One region of the Kovacikia sp. CALU 1929 genome, then DNA from elsewhere that is predicted to be linked to it. Evidence: predicted binding sites of a transcription regulator. Region 1 holds the regulator's gene; the other holds the start of a gene.

Region 1 (16,628 bases):
AATTTAGTCCAGGGGGTGCTCTGACAACGCCGCCGCTACTGCCGTTGCCATCCTCTCTCTACCTTCTCCTCGGACTTCCCGATCGCTGCCACCGTCACCGACCGGATTGGGTTCGGATAGCGATTAATCAGCGTTTTGTCCAACTGCCAGAATTAGAGCAAACCATTCTGGCTGGGTTTCGCCGCACCTTGCCCCGAGATCGCTTCCCTATCTGTCTTGCCCACCTCCACATTCCTTCCCACCAGATTGACTGGAACCGCCATCCCGCTAAATCTGAAGTCTATTTGCATCACCTAGACTACTGGCGAGAGCAACTGACTGAAGCCATTGATCAGGCATTACGTCTCAGTGCTGCCAACCTTGAAAGTACGCTTTACTCCGATCGTGCCAACCAGGTGTTGAAAACTGCCGAGGCAGGCAGGAGTTACCACACGCAGGGAATTCAGCCTCTAGATGGCAGAGGACAGCAGGAGGGGCAGGAGAGCAAAGGGGCAGAGGGGAATTCTCAACTCTCAACTCTCAACTCTCAACTTCTGACACCCGGCACCCGCTTAAAAGCGATCGCTCAAGTTCACAACATGTATATCCTGGCTGAACATTCCACCGGAGTATGGTTGATTGAACAGCACATCGCCCATGAACGGGTGTTGTATGAGCAGTTGTGCGATCGCTGGCAAATGGTACCGTTGCGATCGCCGATTGTCTTAAATCGGCTTGCAATCGGTCAGGTGGAACAATTGCAACGCCTGGGGTTAGAGGTAGAACCCTTTGGAGAGCAGGTCTGGGTGGTGCGATCGGCTCCAGAGCTTTTATCTGATCGGGATGATTGCCCCGCAGCCCTTCTAGAACTCAGCCTGGGAGGTGATTTACAGGCGGCACAGGTAGCAACTGCCTGCCGCAGCGCCATTCGCAATGGAAAGCCGCTAACCCTCGAACAAATGCAGACCCTATTGAATCAGTGGCAGCAAACTCGTAATCCCCGCACCTGCCCCCACGGTCGTCCAATTTGTCTGATGTTGGAAGAATCCTCCCTTTCCCGGTTTTTCCGCCGCCACTGGGTCATCGGCAAGAGCCACGGAATTTAAAGGGAATTGGCAGCAGCAGAAACAGGATGGGAAATTGAGCGGTTTCCGATGGAGTCCCCTTTACAATTCCAACGATGCTTACAGCCATTTTCATTTGTGTATGCCACACCGATCCACTGTTTCCCATGAATCTAAAGGCATCACCTGTGTGGCACCCGCCTGAAAACCGCTGTAGCTCTGATTGCGGTTTAGATTAGGAGCGATCGCAGCCAAAGGCAAGTTTTTTTGTGTTGCAATTCATGTTCACGGCTATGATAGGGGCGGTCATCGTCAGTTCTTGGAGCTTTTGTTGACTTTTAGTACAAATGTACCGTAGGATTTCCTACATCGTCGGTGTACCTTTATTCACAAAAGAGCAAAGCCATGAGCCTATCCAACTCCCCGCTGGTCAAGCGTAGTCGTTTCTGTCTTGCTGCTGCCGGTGCTGTATTAATTCAATTTCCTGGTGTGTCAATTGCTCAGCAAGTGGCTCCCTGTCGCCAATTGGGTAGGGACAATACCGTTGTCATTATTGAAGCCAGTAATAACGAGCGCCTGCAACGGGTAAATCAGGTGGTGAATGAGCGTAATTTGAAAGGGCAGTTCTGTGCTTCTAGACGAACCGGTAGAACGGTGTGGATGTCGAATCAGCTCAGTAATGTGGAGTTAGCCGTCAAGGTTTTTGACTACTTTAGGGCGGTTGGCTTGGTCAGCCCGGTGAACCTGAATGGCAATGGCAATGAAGTTCCAAGCCCATACCCTGCTTTTCCAGATAACCAAAATCCTAACAATGCTCCAAACGGTCGCGGTGTGCGGATCTGAGTGGAAGAAGGCAGAAGGCAAACCTTAACGACAGGCAGAGGTCAATTCGGAGCGCAGTAAAAAATCACTGTCCTTGATGATAAAGGGAATATAGCGTTTCCTTTCTGGGTGAGGTACATCTCATCTGTTTGACTTAAGTGCTTTACGGCTATCCATGTACCTCACTGGATTCAAAAACACTATAAAGGGATTCAGCGGTTGATTAATTCGTGACCGTTTGAGCTTGCTGGTGCATCATTTCCTGGAAATGGATGAAGTCCTGCCGAGGGTTGGCATGTAGGACTTTGATTTCCAGGCGATCGCCCGGTGAAACAGAGCGACTAAACCGCATGGGCAGCTCAATGCCCAGATCCTCCAGCAGAATCAATCCCAAATTCTCATGTTCCCTGAGCCAGCGCAGCATCAGAGCATGCCAAACCTCGTCGGCATTGCGGCGTAAAAACTCTAACCCCCAGTATTTATTCGTTTGTCGTTCAACCAGGGTCGCTTCATAGGCGGCAGTACTGACACTGAGCGTTAGCTCTTTCATTTCTTCGGCTGAAAAAGGTAATTGGTCTCCCCGCAGGTGTGCCTTGATCTGAAAATGTGCCAGCAGGTCAGTATAGCGACGAATGGGGGAAGTGACCTGGGCGTAAGTATCTAGCCCTAGACTGGCGTGGCGGGCGGGGGTAATCCCCATTTCACTGCGAGGCATACAGCGACGAATCGCACAGGCACGCACAGGTCCAGGTGGCAGTAAGAGTAGTTCTTCCTCGGGTGGCAATTCGGGTTGGGACTGGTAGCGGAACGGCAGGGCTAAACTCTGAGCCTGCCCATAACGAGCCGCCACTTCTCCTGCCAAAATCATCATCTCTGCTACTAAGTAGCGTGCGACGGAATCGTTCAGCACTTGAATAATGATTTCATCATCCGCAGACACCTTAATGGAAGACTCGGGCATATTAATACTAATTGCGCCTTGGGTTTGCCGCCATTGCCGCCGGCGTTTTGCCCACTGGGCGATCGCCTCCAGTTCTGACTCTGCTTCTACACCCAGTTCCAGCATTTCATCCACATCTTCATAGGTGAGGCGATAGGTTGCTTTAATCAGGCTGGCGTGGATGCTATAGTCCTGAATCGCCCCTGCCGGATCTAAAACGACACCAAAACTCAGGGCACAGCAGACTTTTCCCTGTATCAGGCTCATGGGTCCGGTTGCCAGTTCTGCCGGAAACATGGGAATCATCCCCGTTGGCAAATATAGGGTTGTACTGCGCCGACGAGCTTCCAAATCCAACTCATCGCCGGGTTCTAACCAGCGGCTAGGGTCAGCGATATGAATCCACAGGCGTTGAGTTCCATCCGACAAATATTCCAGGCTCAAACCGTCGTCAATCTCACGGGTACTTTCATCGTCAATGGTGTAAACCTTGAGATGGGTCAAATCCAGACGATCAGTATCTAAATCGGGAGGGGGTGAGATTAAACGGTGATGTGCCACTTCCAGTACCTTCGCGGGAAACTGAACTGGGATCTGGCTGCGCCTCAAAAACAGGTTTTCGTGAAGGCTCCACAGCCCCAAATCCACCAGCAGTTGAAAGGCAGCTTCAGGTGTCTCAGGTCGTTTCAAGTGTAGCAGGGTTTCCAGGGCAGGTGCCCGATGGGTAGCTTCTTCACCAAACGTAGCAAACCGCTCCATTGCATCCAACCGGGAGCGATCGCTGACTTGCCATTCGATTGGCTGCCCTGAGAGTGCCTGCTCTATCCGCGAGATAAACTCTCCCCACTCCCGCTGGCGCTGTCCTGCCATCTCTAATTGGTGCCTTAGCTCTGCCACTTGTGCTTTGGGGCGAGGTTCGTACCGATCACCTTTCTGCTTAAAGTAGAGGCGATCGTCAGATAGCAGCCAGTGGGCAGCATAGCCCAATAAAGGACTTTGATCAGAAAAGAGTAACAGCGCCATCCCTGACGGATCGATAGATTCCCCCTCATCCACCAAAAGTTCCCAGGCAACCTCCAAACTAGAAGGATCGAGGTTGATCTGAGTTTCTTTTAGAAATGAAGGAATATCAGAGGACTTATAACCTGCCCCAACCTCATAAGTGACCTGTCGGGGATGAAGCGTATGGGACTGCCCTCGCTCATCGATCGCAATCCAGTGTTTTTTACCTTCTGGACGTTCGATGACAGCAAGGCGGCGATCGCCGTTCAGACGAAATTCAACAAGGGTTCCCTTCTCCATTGGCATTGGTGGGGTGAGGGGCTGGTGTAGCTGGGCACAGGGAACCTATAAGCACAGGAAGTTATCTAACTGAAAAGCCAGAAACTGGCAGACACTATCCTCATGTAACTCATCCCTGAACCCTGCACCTGAATTGATTAACCTTCCTGATTAATGAAGGGTAGCAATGCCAGAATACGAGCACGCTTGATTGCCTCAGTTAGATCGCGCTGTTGCTTGGCAGTTAGTCCCGTAATTCGGCGAGGAAGAATTTTGCCCCGTTCGGTAATGAATTTGCGCAGCAAGTCAACATCCTTGTAGTCGATGGGATCTTCTGGCTTGATGGGAGATACGCGGCGACGAAAATAGGTCATGGTTTGGTAGTCAGTAGTCAATAGTTAGTGATCAGTAACCAGCCGTTTAGAGTGAGCGAGAAACCAGGCAATGGGATGGTTCCTGTTGCCTATCATCGGTCACCTTACTTAATTTCTTTATGCACAGTGTGACTGTTGCAGTGGGGGCAGAACTTTTTCAGTTCGAGCCGTGCGGTAGTGTTGCGGCGATTTTTCATCGTCGTGTAGCGGGAAACACCGGGCGATCGCTTGTCGGGGTTTGTGCGACACTCGGTACACTCCAGCGTAATGATGATACGAACGCCTTTATTCTTAGCCATAATCCTACAAAATCAAAAAACTGGAAATCATAGACGCAAACATCCATTATTTCACAAGCTATCTACGTTGTGCAAACATTTTTTTCAGCTTGATATCGAGGGAGTAGCCCCGTCGGGTCTGAACGAGGACAGTACGGGCAAGACGATCATGGAATGCCTGCCGCCCCTCTTCATCTGTAAACGCAAACCCACAGTCTGCCAGTAGCGGAATTACCCCAACCAGGATGAAGCCATTGGTGGGACTCAAATTGACTAACCCAATGAAGACGAGCAACGCCCCTAAGCCTGCGATCGCCTCCCGTTTCAGCAGCTCTTTAAGGGTCGGGGTTGAACCATGCCTGAGTGCAGCCACTCGAATATCAAATGCCCACCGTCCGAGACTTTGTCCCTTATTTCTTTCCACCACGACCACCCGTAACCCCAGCCAGAGCAGGGCAAAAAATAGAATGTAAAGGGTACTACCGCCAAACAAGCTCAATAGGGAAACCAGCCCAAAATCCACTGCAAAAGCAGCAATCCTACGATCCATCGGCACCCTGGGATACCGACGAGGTGGCTCTGGCTCACCGTTCATCATTTACTGTCCCCAAACATCGTCCTCAGAAGCATCCTCCCCACGAGCAGAGTCTCCATTCAGGGATGGCTCTGACTCTAGCTTAGATGAAGCCTGTTCAAATGAGTCCTGTTCAACCGTGGGGCTGGCAGCTTCCATTCCTTCAAACCCTGTACGCGGCTCTAATTCATGAGCCTGCCATTCAGGCTGAGCCGGTTCAACCTGCGATTTGGTTTCTGCCCTCGGTTGGGATTCTAATGCGGAGAGGGTAGTGGTTGCTTGCTCAACCACGGCAACCGACGGCGCAACCGCCGGCTCTAACGGGGCTTCGGCGATCATAGGCGGCAAAATTTGCTTGATCTGCAACCCAAATAGGGAAAAGCTACGGCGGATCCGCTCCAGTGGGTAGGGAGTGGTTGAGGTAAATCCTGCTTCGCTGTGCAGCATCACGCTCAGGACGCTAACCGGAACCTGGGTAAATAAGTTAATGGCAAGGAACGCGATCGCTGCCATGAGCAAGCCCAGCAACCGCCAAGCTGGTGGGAAAAGAGCAACCGGGGCAGCCATGGGAGCCACTTTGTAGACTTGATATAGCAGCCCAAATAGCAGAACAGAAACACCCACTGCCAGAATCTGATTGCGCTGAGACTTAAATAAGGTCAGCAATCGTCGCTGGTCTTCCGTAATCTGCTCTGGTTTAACCGCAACGGCTACCAGGCTGAAGATGTAAAACGGACGTTGCCATTGCATCCATAGCACAGGTGCAATCCCGATTGCTCCGACCAGAAGTAGTTCAAGCCATACAGGCAGGACCGGATCACCCACGGCAAAACCAAGCAGACAAATTTCTACCAGGATGGGAACGACTGCCAAACCAGCCAGGTGAATCCACAGATACGGATCAGACCAAAAAGAGCGCATAGCCAAAAACTCAACGGATGAAGCCCATGCCAAGTATAAAACTGTAAGACGAACACCGCGAGTTGATTTTCTTGTATTTCCGTTGCCCTATGGGTCGAGATTGTCTGTAAGGTTATACAGACAGCGGTTACCAGACGAATGACGAAAAAAGAACACCAGATCAACGCATCACCTTACAGCGGTTTTCAGACGAGTGCCACACAGCGAATGCCTGTGCATTCAGACAAAACTAAAGATTTATGTGGCATACACAAATGAAAATGGCTGTAAGTCCAGATTCAGAAGTCCCTATCAATCTTGCTCTTCTGCGAATCCGCTTAATTCACCAGGGTAGAAATGACTGTCTAATATTGCTGTCAGGCTGTAAGGACATTCCGTGGGGAAAGTGCGATGGGGTAAATCAATCTCTCCAACGGCTAGTTCAACCCCTTTCAAATACCCTTTAAAAAGGGCTTCTTCAAGGTATGGCTTGAGACTAGGATTATCTTCAAGCAATTCAGTGATATCCAGGCGTTGAATGCGAAGAGTTGCTAAATAACTACGGCTGCGATATTGAGGTTGGTAGTGCCATTTCAGTAAATGCCCAATCAGAACGCTCAAGCGGTTACGAAGTTCTTGACGTTGCTCCTTACCCAAGGATTCAATTTCCTCGATTAAATTCGGTAAGTCAATCTGCCCCCATTGATGGGTGCGAAGAAGCCTCGCCTGTTCCTGCGTCCAGGCATAGAAGTCAACTTCATAGAGCTTGAGTGTAAGGTAAGGATTTTTGGACTTTTCTGAATTGGTTTCGGGCATATGCCTTAGCTGACTCCAACCACAGCCCTTAATTAGCTCTTAGACTATTCGTAAGTTGCTTGTCCCAGCAATAAAGATAACAAAAAAGCTGAGAACAGACCTCCAGCCTTACAAATGAACCTGGAAATCGATTCTCAAAGCTTTTGACGGAAAAACTTCAACGAAGACAATCGCTTAAACTGAGGCGCGATCGCGGGCCGAATCGACGGTTGGTAACACTTCAGCAGTTTGACGCTGTTCCTTAATGGCTTTTAACTGCTGGAGTAAAGACTCGGTTTCTGCCTGGAGGTTGAGAAACTTCATTTGCTGGTCGAGACGATATTGAGTTTTCATTGCTTCCAGAAGGCGGGATTGCCGGGAATCTGTGGAGGATGCTAATTCAGGAGAGGAAACCAGCACCGTTGCACTGGACATATTGAGTGAACGTTCGGTTGTTAATGTCTGACTAGTCATTTCTACTCACTTACACCACTTTCAATATCTTAACCTAAGCTTCACAAAAAATTGTAATTCATTGTTACAAAACAAACGGTAGAACTGGCTCAGTTTTCAAACTGGTCGATGAGAACTCCTCCTACTGCTGGACTTGGAACCGCTAGGGGATGGGTCGAGGATCGGGGTACACTAAACGTACCTCCCTTCGCCAGACTCAACGCTCAGGTGAATTTGAACATTTCCATCTAAACGCAGAACTCCAAGTTTAGTATGTCTGTTCAACACAGCATTGTAGACGGCAAATGGTGAAATCGAGTTCTTTGTTTCATCTGATCGCTGCTGGAAATCCCCGTGTCTCTAACTCTATCTGCATCCCAGACCTTCCCGACCGATCCCCATTCCCCATCCCCCTCTCCCTCGCAGGGCTGGCATGGGTTGATTGAGTCCTATCGGCAATACTTGCCTGTAACTGAGCAAACGCCAGTGATAACCCTCAATGAGGGCAATACACCATTGATCCCGGTGTCTGCGATCGCTGAGCAAATTGGCAAACAGGTGCGGGTATTCGTTAAGTTTGATGGCTTAAACCCCACCGGCAGCTTCAAGGACCGGGGCATGACGATGGCAATTTCAAAGGCAAAAGAAGCCGGCGCGCAAGCCGTGATCTGCGCCAGTACGGGTAATACCTCTGCTTCTGCTGCTGCCTATGCTGGACGCGCTGGAATGCGTGCCTTCGTGCTGATCCCCGATGGCTATGTCGCAATGGGTAAGCTGGCACAGGCGTTGCTTTATGGTGCTGAAGTTCTAGCGATCAAGGGCAATTTTGACCGGGCACTGGAAATTGTGCGGGAAATGTCTGCGAATTATCCGGTTACCCTGGTTAACTCCGTGAATCCCTATCGGCTTCAGGGGCAGAAGACGGCTGCGTTTGAAGTCGTGGATGTCCTGGGTGATGCTCCTGACTGGCTCTGCATCCCGGTTGGCAATGCCGGGAATATCACTGCTTACTGGATGGGTTTTTGCGAGTACCACCAGGAACAGCGGTGCAGTAAATTGCCGCGTATGATGGGATTTCAGGCAGCCGGTGCCGCCCCCTTGCTGTTGGGCAAGGCGATCGAGCATCCCGAAACCCTGGCAACCGCGATTCGCATTGGCAATCCGGCAAATTGGGAGCGGGCGATCGCGGTTCAAGAAGCTAGCCAGGGCAAGTTCACTGCTGTCACCGATGACGAAATCCTCGATGCCTATCGTCTCCTCGCTTCCCGTGAAGGAATTTTTTGCGAACCGGCAAGTGCCGCCTCTGTGGCTGGGCTGTTGAAAGTCAAAGATCAGGTTCCAGCAGGAGCAACCATCGTTTGTGTTCTGACCGGCAACGGGTTGAAAGACCCAGACTGTGCGATCAAACACAGCCACAGCCAGTTCAAACAGGGCGTTGAGCCGGATTTGAAGTCGGTTGCTGATGCAATGGGGTTTTAAGGAAAGCGATCGCGGGGGTGGTGAGGAGTGAGGGATGAGGAGTTGTTGATTGTTCGTAGAGCCTCCAGACCTCCGAGGTTTTGAAAACCTCGGAGGTCTTAGCCTGACGAGTTAACATCTCTATCTTTCAACCCGCAACTCTCAACTTTCTGTTTCACGCCTCCCCTTTACCCTCACTCATTCCCATAATTTCGTAGCCTGCATCAACGTAAATAATTTGCCCTGTGATCCCGCTTGAAAGGTCACTGCACAAAAAAGCGGCAGTATTGCCAACTTCAGTTTGAGTCACGGTGCGGCGCAGGGGAGCAACCTGTTCAACATGGTGAATCATGTCAAGGATGCCGCCAACCGCAGAAGATGCCAGAGTCCGGATGGGTCCAGCGGAGATGGCATTAACTCGGATATTTTGGGGACCTAGTTCTGATGCCAGATAGCGCACATTCATTTCCAGAGCTGCTTTTGCAATCCCCATCACGTTGTAATTGGGGATGACCTTGACTCCTCCCAGGTAAGTGAGCGTGACCACACTGCCCCCTGCCGTCATTAGCGGTTGAGCAGCGGAGCATAGCTTGATCAATGAATAAGCGCTAATGTCCAGGGCGGCTGCAAATCCGGCGCGCGAGGTATTAGCAAAACTGCCTGTCAAATCTTCTTTGTTAGCAAAGGCAAGGCAGTGAATCAGAATATCGAGCTGTCCCCACTTGTCTTTGACGGTTTCAAAGGTTGATTGAATTTGCTCGTCGTCCTGAACATTGCAGGGAAGAAACAGAGAGGGCTGTACTGGCTCTACCAGATCCGCAATCTTTTTAACGCGGCGTTCCTCATCAGGCAGATAAGTTATTCCAATCTTTGCTCCTGCTTGATGGAGCTGTTGGGCAATGCCCCAGGCGATGGAACGATTGTTAGCGATACCAGTAACCAGGGCGTTTTTTCCAGTCAAATTCAGCATAACTCTCAATCTGTAGGTAAGTGGTGAGGTGTCAGGTGTCAGGCTTCGACGTGAGCTTCGACGTGAGCGCTCAGCCGAACAGTGTCAGGTGTTGGGCGTTAGGTGCCTTTATTCTTTTTCGCTTCGTGGACTGCTCTATAGAGAATACTCAAAGATGGGGTATATCGGATAGCAAAGGTGTGCAACATAATAGGGAAATGACGTTTCCCGTCTAAACTGTGGTTGACCTTATAGATGCGCTCGAATCCTTGACTCCCTGGATTAGGGCATTCCCACTTGATTGAGAATGGTGATACAGCGGTTCTCATGCTGATGCGGTACAAGCTGGTGGTTTGTTATGAGTCATTAGTCCCTTGGGGGCAACCAATGACCAATGATCAAGAACGACCAAAAACGTACTTCACAAAGTTGAGAATTGCTATATCGCGTTTTTAAGAACAGTATTTGGCAGAAGAAACGCCAGTATCAAATTAATTAACTGTGGTGATAGCGTTTTTGAATTCAATGAAGTAATGGATAGCCGTAGAATCCTTGAGTCAAACAGATGAGATGTACCTCACCCAGAAAGGAAACGCTATAAGATGTTCTTAAACCATCTGGATTGGAGTTCAGGTGGTGCAAGTCCGAGTTAAATTTAAGCCTTTTTAGACAGCGAAGGGTTAAGGCAGTAGTCCAATATGTAACATCAGGCACAAAAACCTGCGGTGTAGTAAGTTTAAGTGTTCTAAGTTACAGATCTATCATTAGGTTCACTTAACTTAGGGCTGTACCTATTAGTTAACCGGGTAATCTTTTGGGTAGCAGGTAGGGTATATGGTTGTGATGCAAGATAAACCATTGGCATCTGTATTCCGCCAGATGGGGGGCGGGGCTTTTCCACCCGTTGTTGAAACGTTTGAACGGGGTAAAACAATTTTTTTCCCAGGAGATCCAGCCGAGCGTGTCTACTTTCTTCTTAAAGGGGCAGTCAAGCTATCCAGGGTTTACGAGGCGGGAGAAGAAATTACGGTCGCATTACTGCGAGAGAATAGCGTCTTTGGAGTTCTTTCACTGATCACCGGGCACAAGTCCGATCGCTTTTATCATGCCGTTGCATTTACCCCGGTTGAATTGCTCTCAGTCCCAATTGAACAAGTTGAAAAAGCACTGAAGGATAATCCTGATCTATCGATGGTTTTCCTGCGAGGGCTATCGTCCCGGATCTTACAGACTGAAATGATGATTGAAACCCTGGCTCACCGGGATATGGGTTCTCGGCTGGTCAGTTTTTTGCTGATCCTATGCCGTGATTTTGGGGTGCCCAGCAGTGATGGGATCACGATTGACCTGAAGTTGTCTCACCAGGCGATCGCGGAAGCAATTGGCTCCACCCGCGTTACCGTCACTCGCTTGCTTGGAGATCTACGCCAGGACAAAATGATCTCCATCCACAAAAAGAAAATAACTGTTCACAATCCAGTGACGTTAAGCCAGCAGTTTACTTGAGGAGGAGAGGAGAGGAGTTTGTACCCCTTACTCCTTTCCCCTCACTTCCCTCTCCAACCTGTTCCAGGTCAGTTCACCATCAGAGGTAAGATGCCATCGGAGAAGGTGGGCGGGTTGACCAATGTGGTTAGCCGACAGCCCGATCGCCTGACGGGGAGAACAAGTTACCAGGGCGATCGCTTGCTCCACGCTGCAAAGCCCCCATCTAACTAGATTTTGTGCGCCGGTGAGTAGGGGGAGGGTGGTTCCAGACAGGGTGCCATCGGGGAGTCGTGCTGTGCCTTCGTGAACCTCAATCTGGCGGGTATCCCAGGGATAGGTGCCATCGGGGAGTCCCAGGGGAGACAGGGCATCGCTGACTAAAAATATTCCCTGTTCGTAATTGCTTGCTTTGAGCAAAATATCCATCATGGTGGGGGAAACGTGCTCACCATCAGCAATCAGCCCGCAGTAAACGTTGGGGTTGGTGATGGCGGCTCCCAACAGTCCAGGTTCCCGGTGGTGCAGAGCTGGCATGGCGTTAAAAGCATGGGTGACCATAGTGGCTCCCATGCTAAACGCTCGTTGAGCCTGGGTTGCCCTTGCCAGAGAATGTCCCAGGCTGATGGTAATCCCCAAAGACTGGAGATAGGGAATGACCTTGTCGGTCTGATCCAGTTCAGGTGCCAGAGTCATGACCTTAACAAGGCTGGCATAGTCTCCCAGAACTCGTTTGACGTTCTCTAAAGTCAGGGGTAACAAATGTTCTTCGGGGTGTGCCCCTCGTTTCTGAGGATTGAGGAACGGACCTTCCAGGTGAACACCGAGCACTTGAGCAAATTTTGTCTGGTGACACTGGTGAAGGGTGGCAAGCGATCGCTGAATATTCTCGACTGAGGTAGTCACAATCGTTGGTAGAAACCCATCAACCCCCTGGTGCCAGAGAAACTCGCTAATATCCTTGATCTGGGTGCAATGGTCAGGATTGAGGTCAGGAAATGCCAGCCCTAGCGCTCCATTGATCTGGAGATCAACCCCTCCCAGGGAAACCCAATCACCCTCAACATCCAGAGAAGCTGTATTTTCAGGATGGGATAGCAGGGTTGGGGCGATCGCTTCAACCACTCCTTCACGAATTAAGATGTGCTGTAAGCCGTCCTGCCCAACAATGCGGGAATTTTTCAGAATCAAATTCTCAACCATGACACCTGACACCTGACACCTAACACCTTCATTTTCACCGCTTGTGTTCTAATCTTGAAATTGAATCGTACTGACTGGAGAAATAGGGTTTGCAAGTCCAATCGGGGTTAAAACGCGGCAAAGATTACATTGGGGTAGGGGTAGGGGCAGTTATTTTTGAAAACGGACAAATTCTCCTGATTGAGCGTTTGGTGCCACCAGAAGCCGGATATTGGGCGATTCAAGGAGGTGCCGTTGAGTTTGGCGAGACGATTGAAGCGGCAATCAAGCGGGAAGTTAAAGAAGAACTTGGGGTTGAAAGCGAAGTCGTGACACTGCTAGGAGTCACCGACCACATTTTGCCCGATGAAGAAGTTCACTGGGTTGCTCCTGTATTTCTGGTGAAGATTACAGCAGGTACGCCTCAAAATGTAGAAAGCCACAAACACCGAGACTTACGCTGGTTCTCACTCAATGACTTGCCCGATCAGATCACCCTGACAACCCGCTATGCGGTAGAGTTCCTGAAGAGCTACGATAGCAGGAAACAGGGAGTGGAGAGTTGAAAGTAGAGAGTTGGGGCGATAATCGGTAATGGGCGAAACAGTTACCTGACATCAAAAACCATCACCTTACATTCACAGTCCACTGACTACTGACTACTGACTACTGACTACTTTACCAACAACAACTAACAACCTCTCACCCTTCCATGTCCCCACCCCTGATTGGCATCATTATGGGCAGTGATTCGGACTTGCCCACGATGAAGGAGGCGATCGCAGCCTGCGAAGAATTTGGCGTTCTCTATGAGGTGGGGATTGTCTCGGCACACCGAACACCTGAACGCATGGTGGCATATGCCAAAGAAGCTCATCAGCGGGGACTAAAGGTAATCATTGCCGGAGCTGGAGGAGCTGCTCACCTGCCGGGTATGGTTGCGGCATTGACCCCGCTACCAGTGATTGGGGTTCCTGTTCCTAGCCGCCACTTGCAAGGAATAGACTCGCTTTACTCGATTGTGCAGATGCCTGCGGGAATTCCGGTGGCGACTGTGGCGATCGGCAATGCCCGCAATGCCGGACTGTTAGCCATACAAATTCTGGCAACCCATGATGCATCTCTACTGGAAAAGGTTCAGCAATATCGTCAAAGCCTGAATCAGATGGTAATGGAGAAGCAATCTAGGCTGAATCAAATCGGATATCAGAAATATTTGGAGATGTGAGTGCTAGGAGGGATGTTTGAAAATGGGTCATGGTCTATCTTAATCCGAAGGAATAGACTTGCAAGACATCGGAGGTAAAGGCAGTGAGTGATCGAGTACTCGTTGCAGGAGCAACAGGCGGCGTTGGGCAATTAGTGGTTGCCAGATTGATCCAAAAAGGGATGCCAGTGAGGGTTCTCACTCGTGGAGTAGAGCGGGCACAAAAAATGTTTGAAGGGAAGGTTGAGGCGATCGCTGGCGATACCCGTGACCTATCCACTCTCCCAGCAGCAACCCAGAATATCTCTTACATCATTTGCTGTACAGGAACGACTGCCTTCCCTTCTGAGAAATGGGACTTTGAGGTACCTGAAACCAGCAATCCAGTGCAGCAGTGGTTGGAATGGGGACAAATTTATTTCAATCCAGACTACCGCCGCACAAAAGCCAGAAACGGTCCCCAACAGGTTGATGCCGAAGGGGTTCATAACTTGGTTGCAGCGGCACCTCAAGATCTAAAGCGCTTTGTGTACATCTCATCCTGTGGAGTTGAGCGGAAAGATCAGTTTCCCTACACGGCGTTAAACGCTTTTGGAGTACTGGATGCCAAGCAGAAAGGCGAACAGTCCATCATTTCTTCGGGACTACCTTACACCATCATTCGACCAGGGCGGTTAATTGACGGACCCTATACTTCCTATGATTTAAATACCTTATTGAAAGCCACAACCGACGGTAAGCAAGGTGTCGTCATTGGCACTGGAGACAAACTAAATGGGCAAACCAGTCGGATTGATGTGGCGGCTGCCTGTGTGGAGTGTTTGCACAATCCAGCCACGGAAAGACAGGTATTTGAACTCATCAACCAGGGAGACAGAGCAGCGGTTGTAGATTGGGCAGCTTTATTTGCCCAGTTACCTCAAAATAGCGCCTAACCGTTGGTGTCCAGCAACCCACAGTGCTGTGGGTTGTTTGTCTGATCTGGTTCAAATGTTCAAACTGTTTCTGCTAAGTCTTTGAGAGAGCTAAACAAGCCAGCCGTCAACTGCTGAGCGTCACTTTTAGGTGAACCAAGGTTATAGTCAGCGACACGCAAGGGGGTGCCGACTTGAATCTTGGCGCAACTTTTCCAGGGAACGCCAGGTTGGCTGTAGTGGATATGAATCGGCACTATCTGGGTGTCCAGATCAGGCTGGTTGGTTTCTGCCTGAAGGGCAAGACGGGCAAGACCGGGCTTTAAGGGCTGGACTTCCCCTCCACAAAAAATATCTCCTTCAGGAAAGATCACCAGTACTTCGTTATTTCTCAGCAGTTCTATGCCGTAACGGAGGCTGGAGATCGCCGGACGCTTAGTATTCACCGCAAATCCGCCCAAATGCCGAATCAGCCAACCCTGCAATCCGACCACCTCATCGGCTGAGACCATAAAATGCAGGTGTCGTCCGGTAAGGTCATGTCCAGCAACATAGGGAATCATGAAGGCATCCCACCGCGATCGGTGGGTTGGAGCTAGAATCACAGGTCCTGACGCGGGCAGATTTTGCTGCCCGACAACCTCAATCTCCTTGAAATAGTGAGGGACAACCCCATAGCGCCCAATCGGATACGCCAGTGAGACTAACCAGGGCGTAAACTGATGGAGTGGAAGTGTCTCAGAATTTGAGGACCCTTGAAGCGAAAACTTTGCCGCATGCAGCAACAGGTTGTGCCTAAAAAAGCCCCTCTTATCAGAGGGCGGCACTTGAACATCTGGACTGGCAGAATGCTGAAGATTAGACTTCAGCGGAGTCATAGAATCAAACGAACTCATAGCGAGAACAGGGACTGGTTAGATGCGAGGGTGTTGTCTACCTCTACCCTAAATATCACCGGCTAAAATACCTTCTACCTTAAGGACACTTTCCCTGGTGGCATGAGTCACCAGAAGACTGATTTTGACGGCGTTGATTAAACCAAAATTGCAACTGCTCCCGACAGGAAGACTCCAGAATACCACCAATCACTCGTAAGCGATGATTAGAGCAGGCACTATCAGGCAAATTGAACACCGTGCGAACCGCTCCAGCTTTGGGATCATCCGTTCCATAAACCAATAGTCCTAACCGGGCAAGTACCAATGCCCCGGCACACATTGGGCAGGGTTCCAGGGTGACGTAAAGTGTGCATTGGTTAAGATGCCAATTTCCCAGCGTTTTGCCGGCTGCCCGTAGCGCCAGAATTTCAGCATGGGCAGTTGGATCATGGTCGCGCTCCCGGCGATTAGTCGCTTCCGCGATCGCCCGCCCATCTGTACCCACCACCACCGCACCCACCGGGACTTCCCCAGCATCTCCAGCCGTCTGAGCAAGGGCGATCGCCCGCTCCATCCACTGTCGGTGAACCAAATACTCAGGGTTGTCTGTGGGCGAAAAAAGGGACAAGAAGGGAGTGGGGAAAAGAGTTGAGAGTTGAGAATTCAGGGTTCGGAGTTGAGGGTTCAGAATTCGGAGTTGAAGGTTGAAAGTTCTCCCCTACTCCCCCTCCCCTCTGCCCCCTCTAACGACTAACAACCAACAACTAAAAACTAAAGACTCCCCTCCCCTTCTCCCTCTGCCAGTAAACCATCCAGTTTTCCTTCCATGTCCAACTGGTAGAGGTCATCACAGCCACCAATGGGCTGCTGGTTAATGAAGATCTGGGGGACAGTGCGTCGTCCGTTGGCACGTTCAGCCATTTTGACCCTGGCCGCTCCATTGCCATCAATTTTGTACTCTGTAAAGCTGACCCCTTTCCACCAAAGCAGCAGCTTGGCACGAATGCAGTAGGGGCAAGTTTGCCAGGTATAGATTTCAACCTGCGCTTTTATACGTTCGGGGTGTCTTCTCAGTAAAGAATTGAGGGTGCTCAA
Region 2 (4,675 bases), on a different contig from region 1:
CATCAGAAAGAATCATAATGCCATCGGTCATTCCTTCCAGTACCCCTTGTAGCAACATGGGATTCATTGGGGTGGTGGGTTCAGTTCGCTCTAGTTGACTCAGCATGTTTCCTGGGGGGCTAAACAACAAACCAAGTGATGATCAACTGGGTCGCCAGGTAGGGGATAGCTTCAGCAATCCAGGCAATCAAAGGGAAAAAGAAGAAAAAAACATCCAGGAATGACCTCACAAGTTCTAGTACGTGCAGCAGAAGTTCTTCCTGGATGTGTTGAAACTTTATTAAGTTAATTAGATCGTATAGAGATGGCTCATTTATTTCATCATCCCTCTCTGCAAATTTAATTACCGACAACCGCTAAACAGGATTGCTGTTTTATGCAATCCCCATTGCCATTAGCCCTCTGATGCCACCGCAGACAAAACATTGCCGCAGGCTATAGGCAAGTTCCGTCTGTGTAGTCGCACCTATCCTACGGGAACGCTTTGCCAACAGTCGCCAATACTACCTGGGTCTGAACCTTTAAAGTACGCTCTAGAAATGCTTTAAACGGCTGAAAACTTTCTCAAACAAATCGTTTCAACCGCTGAATCAATTGCTCGGCTGACAGTACGCCCTCAATTCGCTCAACAGCTTGTCCTTGCTTAAACAGAACCAGCGTTGGCAAAGCATGGACCTGATAGGTAGATGCTAATTGGGGATATTTCTCTGTATCGATTTTGACGACCTTTAATTGATTTTTCATCTGGCTGTTTACCTGCTCAAGAATGCTTGCCATCATCTGGCAGGGACCACACCAGGTTGCATAGAAATCAACTAAAACTGGCAAACTAGAACCTGCTAACATTTCCTCAAAGCTGCCAAATTGCTTTTTAATGATCATCTTTGTACCTCTGCTAACGAACCGATTCACCTAATACTCTTATGCTAATCGGAGCTAGATATCTCAGCAGAGGTCGGGGTCAGGGGGCAGAGAATCTTAGATGATAGGCTTTGAGGTAACCACTCAGCCGAACGATAGTAAGTGGTAGGGCGCAAGCCAGTAGTTGAGTGGGCAGTGGCAGTGGTCGGTAATCTACTGTGCTACTTTTGATTTGCCAAAAAATAGCCGCCCTTTTACTAAGGACGGCTACGGTTATCAGTAGTCACAAACGGAAATCTGGATACAGTAACCTACTTTGCACTTCGCACTTCACACTCCGCCCTGTCTGATTAGACATCGTAGTAGAGCGCAAATTCGTAGGGGTGAGGACGAATGCTCATTGGAATCACTTCGTTGTCTAGCTTGTAGCTGATCCAGGTGTTAACGAAGTCCTCAGTGAAAACACCACCAGCGGTCAAGAACTCATGGTCAGCTTCCAGGTTCTTCAGCGCATCCATCAGTGAACCGGGTGTAGAGGGCACTTTTGCCAGTTCTTCAGGGCTGAGATCGTAGATATCTACATCCAATGGAGAACCCGGATCAATCTTGTTTTTGATCCCATCAATACCAGCACACAGCATTGCAGCAAATGCCAGGTAAGGGTTACAGGAAGCATCGGGACAGCGAAACTCTAGACGCTTGGCTTTGGGGTTATCGCCAGAGAGTGGAATCCGGATAGATGCAGAACGGTTGCCTTGAGAGTATGCCAAGTTCACCGGAGCCTCAAACCCAGGAACCAGACGCTTGTAGGAGTTAGTGGTGGGGTTGGTCAGCGCCAGCAATGCCGGAGCGTGCTTCAGCAACCCACCGATGTAGTGCAGGGCTGTTTCGCTTAGATCTGCATAACCGCCTTTGCCATAGAAGGTGGGTTGACCATTGCTCCAAATAGACTGGTGGCAGTGCATGCCGGTACCATTATCGTTAAATAACGGTTTGGGCATGAAAGTTACTGATTTTCCATACTTCTTAGCAACGTTCTTGATGCAGTATTTGTAGGTCATCAGATAGTCAGCAGCATTGACCAGGGAAGCAAACCGGAAACCTAGTTCGCATTGTCCACCAGTGGCTACCTCATGGTGATGCTTCTCAATGGGCACGCCACATTTTGCCATTGTCAGCAACATCTCAGTTCGGATGTCCTGCAAGGTATCGGTGGGTGCCACTGGGAAGTAGCCTTCTTTATACCGGGGTTTGTAGCCCAGGTTGCCACCGGGTTCTTCTCGACCAGAGTTCCACCGTCCTTCAACGCTGTCTACAAAGTAATAGCCTGAACTTTGGGTCTGGTCAAACCGGACATCGTCAAATACGAAAAACTCTGCTTCAGGTCCAAAGTATGCTGTGTCGCCAAGCCCAGTTGTTTTTAGATAATCGAGCGCTTTCTGGGCAATGGAACGGGGGTCACGGCTGTAGGGTTGACCTGTACGTGGCTCTACGATGCTGCAAATCAGGCTCAGAGTTGGCTCTTCCATGAAGGGATCGATCCATGCAGTGTTGGGATCGGGCACCATTGCCATATCTGAGTCATTGATGGCTTTCCAACCCCGGATACTAGATCCATCGAAGGCAACACCATCCGTGAAGCTGCTCTCATCGATCATGTCGTGGTAGAGCGTCAAATGCTGCCAGATCCCTGGCATGTCGATGAACTTCAGATCGATCATCTGGATACTATCTCGCTTGATCCATTCCAGAATTTCCTGCGGGGTTGTCATGAATTACTCCTTGAGTGCTGTACGGTCTCTAGTCTTTAAAACAGGGATAGAGACAGAAGACAATCTTTATCTGAACGCTTTAACCCTGAGGGGATGGCTTGTATTGAGGAATTCACTACCTCAGTAAAAATACCCCTGGGAGTTGCAGTGTGATTGTATCTGAATCATCCTAGAGACAGGTTTAAGCAGATTTTGTATCAAGAACTACAAAATTTCCCTCTGGCAAGCCAGACTTAAACTTAGATTTAGGGTTGGTGCTTGGGTAGATTAGCAGATTCTAAATTTTGGGTTTGCTGCGATCGCCACATCCCCAAATCAGAATTCCAAATTCCAAAACTGTTGACAGATCCATCCATCGCTACGTGGTAAACTGATGCTTGCGACTGGAGGCGACAGATCCCCAACTCTGCGATTTGGATTCGCCTGCAAAGTCAACCAAGATAGCCAAACTGATTTTATAGAGGACTAGTGGGAGAAAAATTCCATGCGGGATGCAGTAACAAGCCTGATTAGAAACTATGACGTTACAGGTCGGTATCTGGACCGTGACGCGATGGATAACCTGAAGTCCTATTTCAATACAGGTATGGCACGGGTTCGTGCTGCCGCCGTTATTAATGCCAATGCAGCGGATATTGTGAAGCGGGCAGGTTTACAACTGTTTGATGAACAGCCTGAATTGATCCGACCGGGCGGTTACGCTTATACCACTCGTCGGTATGCGGCTTGTTTGCGGGATATGGATTACTATCTCCGCTACGCAAGTTATGCCTTGGTAGCTGGGGATACGGATGTTTTAGATGAGCGAGTTTTAGAGGGCTTGCGGGAAACCTACAATTCCTTGGGTGTGCCGATTGGTCCAACCGTTCAAGGCATCCAAATTATGAAGGATATTGTCAAAGAACTGGTGACAGAAGCTGGGATTGACAATGCGGCAATTGTAGATCAGCCGTTTGACTATATGACCCGCGAGTTAAGTGAAAAAGACCTGTAATTGTTTTTGACACAACACTGGAAATAGGTCTTAAAAAACTGAGTGGACAGGGGCGATCGCCCCTGTCCACTTGTTTTTAAGGAATAACCTATTTCTCAAAATATATCGGGAATTCTACCCAACAGGCTGAGCCTCTGCTTCGCGGACCCAGATAGCATCCCCCTTTTGGGTTTTCGTAATAATGGTGGCATCTCCCCGCCGCCCTAACTTAGCGGCAAACTCCAACGCCTGCTGGCGCGTCTCTACCACCTTAAACAAGCCATAGTATTGACCGTCCACTAAAACCGCCTCCAAGCGATCGTCGAGGTCGGGAACACGAATTTCACAAATCTGATAGCGGCTCTGGTCACTCAGAATTCGACAGGTTGGCGGAGTCACGGACTTGTGAACAGGCTGAGCAGAAGCGCCGATTGACATTTCTGGGACAGCCTCTGGTTCAAAAACCCAGATAGCATAGCCTTTTACAATTTTTGTAATCAGAATTTGATGACCTTTCATGATCAACCGCCGAGAGATTTCGAGCGTCTGTTGTCCAGTTTGGGCAACCTTGACCAGGCTGTAGTACTTCCCCTCAACCAAAATGGCAGCCATGCGATGGCTGTCTCCCGGTAAACGGATATGACAGGAACGGTATTGGCTGCGTGATTCTAGAAGCCTGGGATTTAATGAAGATTTTTCGGTTGACTGGGGGAAGGTCGAAGGCAGCATGGGTAACCTCAGAAATAGCAGAGAGACTCAGTTCTTTAGTAGTCAGAGCTGATGCAAAGGATGAAACGAACTGGTAAATGGGTGATTGGTAACAGGTCATTGGTCATTGGTCAAAGCCGCCGTTGACGATAGACCGATGATTGATTACCTGCACCAGCCTTGATTGTTAAAAAACTTAATGTTATCTGTATTCATATTGTCGGAATCTCCTCCTGACTAAATCCGTGATTTCGCGCATTCTGGACGCATTGGTCGTTTAGACTTTAGAAGTTAAGATTAATTCGCTTCAGGAGAAAGGCACAAACACTTTTTCCTGGGATTTCTACTGACCCTTTACCAA

What was found. Region 1 encodes NtcA, which controls nitrogen genes in cyanobacteria. Its sites were predicted from a motif close to TTTGTANNNNNNNNTACAAA; they were not measured.
Region 2: a site for NtcA is predicted at 2,825-2,844, ahead of glnA (type I glutamate--ammonia ligase). Genes of this name have one in related genera too.

The regions. Positions count from the first base shown of each region.
Region 1 is NZ_JBXBCF010000075.1:153,071-169,698, forward strand. It holds gene mutL (DNA mismatch repair endonuclease MutL) at 1-1,085, shown strand, start outside; gene AC1S52_RS19165 (hypothetical protein) at 1,449-1,886, shown strand; gene AC1S52_RS19170 (ribonuclease catalytic domain-containing protein) at 2,089-4,107, opposite strand; gene rpsR (30S ribosomal protein S18) at 4,245-4,460, opposite strand; gene rpmG (50S ribosomal protein L33) at 4,565-4,759, opposite strand; gene AC1S52_RS19185 (RDD family protein) at 4,818-5,336, opposite strand; gene AC1S52_RS19190 (low-complexity tail membrane protein) at 5,337-6,233, opposite strand; gene AC1S52_RS19195 (DUF29 domain-containing protein) at 6,525-7,028, opposite strand; gene AC1S52_RS19200 (hypothetical protein) at 7,203-7,481, opposite strand; gene thrC (threonine synthase) at 7,815-8,939, shown strand; gene fabI (enoyl-ACP reductase FabI) at 9,094-9,888, opposite strand; gene ntcA (global nitrogen regulator NtcA) at 10,702-11,373, shown strand; gene nagA (N-acetylglucosamine-6-phosphate deacetylase) at 11,401-12,555, opposite strand; gene AC1S52_RS19225 (NUDIX domain-containing protein) at 12,645-13,100, shown strand; gene purE (5-(carboxyamino)imidazole ribonucleotide mutase) at 13,247-13,762, shown strand; gene AC1S52_RS19235 (SDR family oxidoreductase) at 13,846-14,676, shown strand; gene AC1S52_RS19240 (lysophospholipid acyltransferase family protein) at 14,736-15,551, opposite strand; gene tadA (tRNA adenosine(34) deaminase TadA) at 15,631-16,161, opposite strand; gene grxC (glutaredoxin 3) at 16,305-16,628, opposite strand, start outside.
Region 2 is NZ_JBXBCF010000065.1:142,564-147,238, forward strand. It holds gene AC1S52_RS12315 (helix-turn-helix transcriptional regulator) at 1-106, opposite strand, end outside; gene trxA (thioredoxin) at 565-882, opposite strand; gene glnA (type I glutamate--ammonia ligase) at 1,212-2,633, opposite strand; gene apcB (allophycocyanin subunit beta) at 3,118-3,627, shown strand; gene AC1S52_RS12335 (hypothetical protein) at 3,742-4,335, opposite strand.